DNA from 2 places in the Pseudarthrobacter defluvii genome. Region 1 is predicted to be linked to the other one. Evidence: riboswitches for the same ligand, from Rfam matches in the RefSeq annotation. Region 1 holds a riboswitch; the other holds the start of a gene.
What was found. Region 1 has a riboswitch for cyclic di-AMP ahead of JCQ34_RS03830 (M23 family metallopeptidase). Riboswitches for the same ligand answer to the same signal wherever they lie in the genome.

Region 1 (4,188 bases):
CAACCTTGGCCGTGACCTTGGGAGCGGCAACGGGCTGGGCAGCGGGCTCCGCGGCGGGAGCAGGGGCAGCTTCCTGCACTTCAACCTGCGGCTCCGGCTCGACGACGGGCGCCGGCGTGGTGGTCACGGCGGGCTTCTCGAAGCTGATGGCGATGGTGGAAGCTGCGGAAATCGGGGCGTCGACCGCGGATTCAACTTCCAGCGCGGAGGCGGGAGCAGAGTCGCGCTTGACGTTCGCGTCGGCGGCATTCGCGGCAATGCCGCTGGTCAGGACCAGGCCGGAAGCTGCGGCAATGACCGCGGCCTGGCGGCCCATGCCGCCGGCGTTGTCGCTGACAGCCTTGGCAATGACTGCGATCGAGTTGGTCTTGGTGACCTCGGCGCGGTGCCGTGCGGTAGCACGAGTCGTCATCAGTTCTCTCTTTCGTTTTCCTTGCGACCGCATGTAGGCAGGCAAAGGGTGGTAGACGCGCCGGCATCTTGGGGGTACGCCGGCGCGTCCCGAACGGGGATGTGGTTTCTAGCGAAGAAGCTTTGGGCAAAGAAATAGCCCTTGGAGCATGGAGCCCAAGAACTATTTGTTGAGGTGGTAGTACGACGAGCTACCGGTGGCTGCAGGCGAGTGGAGCAGCGTGCCCTGTGAGGGGTTGAGTGCGCTGATCATCATGCCGTTGCCGACGTAGATGCCGACGTGCGCTCCACCGTTCTGGACAACCAGGTCACCGGGCTGCGGGGTGGAGGTGGGGCTCATGATGGTCCACGCGTTGGTGCGGGGAATGCTGATGCCGGCCTGGGCGTACACCCACTGCACGAAACCGGAGCAGTCCCAACCGGTGACGGGGCTGGTGCCGCCCCAGACGTACGAGTGGCCGATGCCGGTGTAGGCGATGGCTGCGATGCCTGAGGTGGACGCGGAGGACACGGTCTCGGCGGTCTTGGTGACCGGGGAGGCGTCCTGGCCGGCGGCAGCGGCAGCAGTGGCTGCGCCGTTCGCCGTGTCGGTGGACTGGGTGCGCACCGCTTCCACCTTCGGAGCAGCGGTGGTCTTCACCACGGGGCGCTCGAAGGAAACCGTAGCAGTGGGGGCAGCGGTGACGGCGAGGGCCGTCTGGGCCGAACCGGACTCGGTGGACGCTGAGACACCGGCAGTGGTGTCGGCAGCGGTGGCCGGCAGTCCCATGCTCAGGATGAGGCCCGATGCGGCTGCCACAACGGCAGCCTGGCGGCCTACGGTCCCGGCATTTGCACTTACGGCCTTGGAAACGGCATCCAAGGGGCTGGTGCGAACCGTTTGCGCACGGTGGCGCGCAGAATGATGGCGTGAAGACACGAAGGTAGCCTCTCCCAATGCCTGCGAGGTGAGCTGTCGGATTCGGATGGGAGTCACCCGGCCACGCTGCTTCCTGGGAAGCTTGTGACTTAACCCCAAGACCTTCTGGAAGAAGGCCGAAATTGGTTCCCCCGCCCCTGCCAGACGATGAAATGCGAACGGACCTTGAGCGGTGGCAGAGTTAGGCAATCCACTCAAGAGCGTCAACTTCGGAAAAGTTGACGCGAGTTAGACGGTACAGCAGTTTTGTTTCAATGTCACATTCAGGTCACGGCGAGTCACGGCGATCTGAGAGTGGACAATCATTCGGTTACAACCAGCCCATGGGATCGACCACTTCGCCGTTGACCTGGACCTCGAAGTGCAGGTGGCAGCCGGTGGACGCGCCGGTGGTGCCGCTCAGGGCCACAACGTCCCCGCGGGACACGGTCTGGCCCACCTTGACGTTGAAGGATGACAGGTGGTTGTACGTGGTTTCCAGCCCATTTCCATGGTCAATAACCACCCGGTTTCCGCCGCCGAACTGATGCCAGCCGGCGAAGGTCACGGTACCGGTGGCGGCCGCCAGGACGGAGGTCCCGCATTGCGCCACAAAGTCCTGGCCCCTGTGGAAGTCGCCCGAGCCCCCGGTAATGGGACTGACCCTGTAACCGAAGGGGGAAGCGGTGACAAGCGAGGCCAGCGGTGCGGCCAGGGTGCCGGCTGACGCGGCACGCGTCACGGAGCCGGCCGACTGGGCACTCAGGAGTTGCTTCAGCTTTCCGTCCGGATCGGCCTGGGTCACCACTGCCGAGCGGCTGAAGTCGATCTGGGCACCGATATCTGCTGAAATCTGGGGCTGGGGCGTGACGGAGGAGGCTGCGACCGGGGCGCTGCCGGCGGCGTCAGTGGCCATAACGGGACCTGTGGCGGGCACAGTCACAGTCAGAACCAGGCCGGTGGCAGCAAGGGCCATGCCGGCTTTCTGGCCTATGCCGCTGGCGGCTGCAAACTCCGTCATCTGGCGGAATGGACCCCGGCGGCGGCGGGCGTCGCGATGGAGGTCGCGGGGGCGCTCCGCTGCGGCATCTTCGACAACCCGCGGTGCCGAAGGGGGGCCGGCAGCACGGCGGCGTCCCCGGGGGGTCTGCATGGTCAAGAAGGGTTTCCTCTCTGGAGAAGCCTGCGGAGTTAGCTGTCGGATTCGGGTCAGAGAGATCAAAGACCCGGCCCGCCAAGGGCAAGCTTCTGCGCAGGGATATTCCCGGAAGAATCCTTCACTGGAGAGGCTTGCTGCTGACGGACTTCACCCCAAGGCAGTCCCCCGCTGCCGATTGTGGTTCCCCCGCCTCTGCCAGTAACGACTCGTGCACCTGACCCGCTGGCAGAGCTCGGCTCCGGATCAGGTAACGCTTAAGTTTCAACGACTGGTTCTACTATAGGGGCTTAAGACCCTTGGTAACAATTCCGTTATCTTTGCGTGGAAGGGCAGGCCCGGGGTATGGAAGTCCCGCTTCAGCCCTGCTTGATGGCCACGAAGACATGCGCGGCCACCTCGGGCGGAAGCTCCAGCGCTCCTTCAATCCCGGTCACCCGCACCGAGATGTAATCGCCCACGCGTTCCAGGGTCACGGCAGCGCCGGGCCGGATTCCGCCTTCGTCCAACTGCGCCAGCAGTTCGGGCTCCACCTGGATCGGTTCCGCGAGGCGGCTGATGGTCACGCCCGACGCAGGCCCGTAGCTCTTCATCGCCTCCACCAGGCTGATGGCCCCGTCACCAAAGCCGGGGGCCGGCTGGCCGCCCAGCGCGGCAAGGCCGGGGATGGGGTTGCCGTATGGGGACTCGGTGGGGTGGTCCAGCATCTCGTAGATGCGCCGCTCCACCCTCTCACTCATCACATGTTCCCAGCGGCAGGCTTCATCGTGGACGTAGGCCCAGTCCAGCCCAATAACGTCCGCCAGCAGGCGTTCGGCGAGCCGATGCTTGCGCATCACTTCGGTGGCCCGCTTGCGGCCGGTGTCCGTGAGTTCCAGATGCCTGTCGCCGGAGACCACAACGAGCCCGTCGCGCTCCATCCTGCCGATGGTCTGGGAGACGGTGGGGCCGGAATGGCGCAGGCGCTCGGCAATACGGGCCCGGAGGGCAACGATGTTTTCTTCCTCAAGCTCCAGGATGGTCCTGAGGTACATCTCCGTAGTGTCGATCAGATCCGTCATCCAGCTCAGCTCCTCGGGCGCAGTACCTTGCGTTGTCCCACCGTATCGCCTCTTCCCGCGAGGTAGTCCGGGGGAAAGCTTAGCCTATTTTGACTTTGTCCGAATAGCCGCGACCCCACAGGGAACCGCACCAGGTGCATGCATGGAACACTTGCACACGCGCCGCATTGTCTCAGTGTCTGGACTTTGCCGCTGCCGGTTCCCGCCCGCCGCTGCTGTTCAGGCAGAATGGGGAAGGCCTATGGCACGGCCGCCGCCCGGCTGCCGGCCACCACAACCCGTCCGTCCGGACCAAAACGTTCGTCCCCGCCGAATTGGAGCACCTGTGAGCGACACCAGCATCACGATTCCCGCCGACCTCCTGCCCAAGGACGGACGGTTCGGCGCCGGCCCGTCAAAGGTCCGGCAGGAACAGATCGATGCCCTCGCAGCCGCATCCAAAACCATCCTGGGCACGTCGCACCGGCAGGCACCGGTCAAGAACCTGGTGGGGTCCGTCCGTGAAGGGCTGAGCCAGTTCTTCCGTGCCCCCGAGGGCTACGAGGTTGTCCTTGGCGTTGGCGGCTCCACTGCTTTCTGGGACATCGCCAGCTTCGGCCTGGTGGAGAAGAAGGCCCAGCACCTCTCCTTCGGCGAGTTCGGATCCAAGTTTGCTGCGGCCA
Region 2 (4,188 bases), 1.4 Mb from region 1:
GCCGCAACGGCCATTGCCTTTGCCAGGGAAGGCGCCGACGTCGTCCTTTCCTACCTGCCCCAGGAAGAGGAGGACGCCTCCCGCATCGCCGGGATCATCGAGGCCGCAGGCCGTAAGGCTGTCAAGGTGCCGGGCGACCTCAAAGATTCGGCGACGTGCCGGGAACTGGTGGATACCGCGGTTGCCGTGCTGGGCGGGGTGGACATCCTGGTCAACAACGCCGGGAAGCAGGTGGCCCAGGAGGACCTGCAGGACATCACCGACGAGCAGTTCGACCACACCCTAAAGACCAATGTGTACGCCATGTTCTGGGTGACCAAGGCGGCCGTCCCGCACATGCCGGCCGGCTCGACCATCATCAACACCACCTCGATCCAGGCGTACAACCCGTCCCCCACCCTGGTGGACTACGCCACCACCAAGGCCAGCATCAACAACTTCACCAAGGGGCTGGCGCAGCAGCTGGCCCCCAAGGGAATCAGGGTGAACGCCGTGGCCCCGGGACCCATCTGGACCCCCCTGCAAGTCAGCAGCGGCCAGCCCAAGGAGCAGCTGCCGGAATTCGGACAGTCCACTCCCCTGGGCCGGGCAGGACAGCCTGCGGAGCTGGCACCCGCCTATGTCTTCCTGGCCTCACCCGAGTCCAGCTACGTGGTGGGCGAGACGCTGAACGTCAACGGCGGCAGCCCCACGCCCTAGCAGGAACCCCCGGCCCGGCTGACCCGTCAACCTGAGGTCAGTCAGCGGCCTGGCCGGCCAGGATTTCGTCGGTGGCCGGGTCCGGCTCGCCATCGAAGAACTGGGCCAGGACAGTCTTGAACACTGTTTCTCCGGGTGCCGCCCGGAGAAACAGTGTCATGGACGATCGCAGCTTCCTGGCATCGATGCCGCCGAATATGTCTTCGGCGGGCTGGTCGGCGTGGTTGGCCAGGGCCAGGGCGCATTCCAGGAGCCGCGGGCCCAGCACGTCGTGGTCCAGGTAGGCGCGGGCCTCAGCCAGTGAGGAGATGGCGTATTTGCGGGACGTTGCGCTCTGCCCCAAACCGGAAATCTGCGGGAAGACGAACCACATCCAGTGCCCGGATTTCCTCCCGACCTGCAGCTCCCCCAGCGCCTGGTCATAGGTACCGCCGCTGTCTTGCGCGGCAACAAAACGGTCAAGGTCAAAGTGCTCGTTCATGTGGATCTCCCGGTTTAAGGTCAAAGGGTCAAATCGTTGTCGAGGGCGGCTGCCGCCTCCTGAAGCTGCGGGTCGGGGTCGTCCCGCCACCGGGCCAGGACCACACCGGCCCGGTGGCGCTCGCGCTCCCCGAGGCCGGACAGCAGCGGCACCAGGACGTCGGCAAGGAGAGGTTGGGTCAGGTCAGCGGCCTGGGCGGAACGCAGGAAGCCTTCGAGCCGGGTCAGGTCCGAGTGCCGAAGCAGCCGCACCCTTGACTGCAACAGCACCACCGCCGCCAACCGGCGCTCAAACACCGGGCGGGAGCCGGGCCTGGGCTGTCCCCACAGGGCGGAAGCAAGCATCACCGTGGCGTCATGGTCCAGGTCCTTGAATTTACGCAGCGTGTCGCGCACCGTGCCGCGCACCGCTCCGATGGAAGAGCCATAAGAGTCCAGCGCCCAGCCCAGCCGGTTCCCGACGTCGTCCGCCCGATACCAGGCGCCTTCGTTCTGGAGGGTCCGGTCAACGAACTCCACCGCGGCGGACACCACCTCCGTAGGGCCGGTCATCGTCCCCGGCCGGACGAGGCGTGCCGGAGACAAAACGGCGTCCACGGCCGCGCTTCCAGCCTGCCTTCCGCAATGGGTTCACCGCATACTGCGCAGGCGCCGTAGGTCCCCGCGGCCAGGCGGGCCAACGCCGCGTCAATCTGGTCCAGGCCGGCCGAGCTCTGCTTCAGGAGCGCCGAAGCCTGTGAGAGCTCGAAGGCGATCGTGGCCCCTTCGGGATCGTGCTCGTCATCGACGTTGGAGTCCTGCCGGGCCGAATTCGCCGCGTCTATGTCGGCCCGCAGCGCCGGCAGCAGCTCCAGCCGCCGCGCCCGCTCCTCTTCGAGCAGCACGCGGAACCGGTCGAAATCTGGCATGTAATCAGCCTAGCGGTCCGACCGGGAACCGTCGGCATGGAAACGGCCCGTGCCGTGGGGCCAGCAGCATCCCCCTCGCGCCCGTGTCCGCACCGTTACCGGGCTGCACGCCATGGCTATTAGCCGAGCTTAAACCCGGGACGGAGGTAACATCCAAACGTTTGCGGAATTCGAGAGCGGGACCTCGTATGTTATCCAAATGTGACAATGCCGCCGCATGTGGGTTATGGTCTTCAGGTGTCCCTCTCAGTCGGGACATTCCCATCAGTATGCCGAGCCCTGCCGCTGATCATGGGATACAACCGCTCCAGCTGGCAGGGACGGGGGAACCAAGTTTCCGCGGCCACTTGTGGCCTTGGGGTTAAGTCGATAGCGCCTCCGTCCGTTACGGGGATGCTTCCGGCCGGGTATCTCCAGCCCGAACCCGACAGCTCACCCCGCAGGCATGGGAGAGGCGATCAACCGTGTCAAAAAATTCCACCCCTGCCCGTCACCGCGCAACTCCGGCCCGCTCGATTGTTCTCGAGGGCCTCGCCGTGACAGCCAAGTCCCAGGCCCGCTCGCTGGGCCGCCCCGCGCTGGCAGTTGCTGCAGCGTCCGGCATTGCCTTCGGCGTCGGCGCCCCGGCCCACGCCGGTGTCACCGGCCCGGACACCACTGAAAAGACCAACGTGCAGGCCTACTCCGCACCTGCCGCCCCCGTTGCGGCAGCGGCAGCAGGAAGCGTCCACACCGTAGTTTCCGGCGATACCCTCGGTGCCATCGCATCTGCTTACGGCGTTAGCCTGAACGATGTCCTGGCCGCCAACGGCCTGGGCCTGTCCTCGGTTATCTACCCGGGCGACCAGATCCAGATCCCCGGCGCCGGTTACACCGCCGCACCGGCTCCGGCTCCGGCAGCAGCGCCCGTGCAGACTGCAGCCGCCGCTCCGGCCAACACCGGCATGAACATGTCCTACGCCTCGGCCACCCCCGTATCAGCCCCCAGCGGCACGGGCACCGGCGCTGCCATCCTGGCGAACGCCTACAGCCAGCTGGGCGTGCAGCAGGACTGTACTGCCATGGTTGAGAAGGCGCTGCGCTCGGTGGGCAAGTCCGTTGGCGATCTTGCCCCCACCCAGTTCTTCCAGTACGGCACCGTGGTCAGCGCTCCTGCTCCCGGCGACCTGATCATAACCTCCGGCCACGTGGGCGTTTACGCCGGTAACGGCCAGGTTGTCAGCGGCGGCGTGAACGGCTACGACACCCAGGTGCACTCCATCAGCTGGCTGGGCGGCTACTCAGCAGTCCGCGTCGCCTAGTCTTCGCGCAACCGAAGGCGCGCATCCGCGCAGGCATTGAAACAGGAGGGCGGCAGCCGGTACACCGGCTGCCGCCCTCCTGTCGCATCTGCCCTCCGCATCCGCAGCTGTCAGGTCCCGCAGAAGGTCATGTAGCTGCCGAAATCTTCAGGGGCGCCTTCCGCGTAGCGTTCCAGCCCGGACCGCTCGGTGAAGGGATCGCTGACTGCCTCCAGCAGCTGCTGCAAGGGTGCCAGGGTTCCGCCCGTGGCAGCGGCCAGCGCCTCCTCCACAAGGTGGTTCCTGGGGATGTACGCCGGGTTGACGCTGTCCATCAGCTCCGCGTCCGGTTCAAGTGCCTGCCACCGCTCCGCCCAGGAATCGAACGCGGCCAGATCAAGAACCATGCCGCGGACCGGGCGAAGGTCGCCCCGGGCCGCCTTGCCAAGGTTACGGAAGAAGAGGGTGTAGTCCACGGGGCCGTCTTTCAGGATGTCAATGGCGCCGTCCACCAGCGCGGACGTGGTTTCCCCGTCACTGCCCCCGCCGCTGCCAAGGCCGAGCTTGGCATTCATCCCGCTGGTCCACGCCCTGCTGTATTGCCCCCGGAAGCCGCCAAGCACCTCCACCGCCGGGCCAACCGCCTTCTCCTGGTCTTCGTCGATGAGCGGCAGCATCGCCTCGGCGAGCCGGGCAAGGTTCCATTCGGCCAAAACCGGCTGGTTGGCGTAGGCGTAGCGGCCGCTGACGTCGATTGAACTGTAGACGGCGGCGGGATTGAACGCGTCCACGAACGCGCACGGGCCGTAATCGATGGTTTC

Region 2: it holds a riboswitch for cyclic di-AMP, as region 1 does, so the genes downstream of both, JCQ34_RS10340 (C40 family peptidase) here and JCQ34_RS03830 (M23 family metallopeptidase) in region 1, are expected to answer to the same signal.

The regions. Positions count from the first base shown of each region.
Region 1 covers NZ_CP066362.1:807,680-811,867, reverse strand. Annotated here, with positions in the region: gene JCQ34_RS03840 (NlpC/P60 family protein) at 1-412, opposite strand, end outside; gene JCQ34_RS03835 (C40 family peptidase) at 575-1,180, opposite strand; cyclic di-AMP (ydaO/yuaA leader) riboswitch at 1,335-1,512, opposite strand; gene JCQ34_RS03830 (M23 family metallopeptidase) at 1,641-2,462, opposite strand; cyclic di-AMP (ydaO/yuaA leader) riboswitch at 2,474-2,685, opposite strand; gene JCQ34_RS03825 (metal-dependent transcriptional regulator) at 2,825-3,526, opposite strand; gene serC (phosphoserine transaminase) at 3,852-4,188, shown strand, end outside.
Region 2 covers NZ_CP066362.1:2,241,554-2,245,741, forward strand. Annotated here, with positions in the region: gene JCQ34_RS10320 (glucose 1-dehydrogenase) at 1-699, shown strand, start outside; gene JCQ34_RS10325 (DUF1810 domain-containing protein) at 737-1,180, opposite strand; gene JCQ34_RS10330 (DNA alkylation repair protein) at 1,201-1,731, opposite strand; gene JCQ34_RS10335 (TraR/DksA family transcriptional regulator) at 1,728-2,087, opposite strand; cyclic di-AMP (ydaO/yuaA leader) riboswitch at 2,378-2,548, shown strand; gene JCQ34_RS10340 (C40 family peptidase) at 2,552-3,388, shown strand; gene JCQ34_RS10345 (protein adenylyltransferase SelO) at 3,499-4,188, opposite strand, start outside.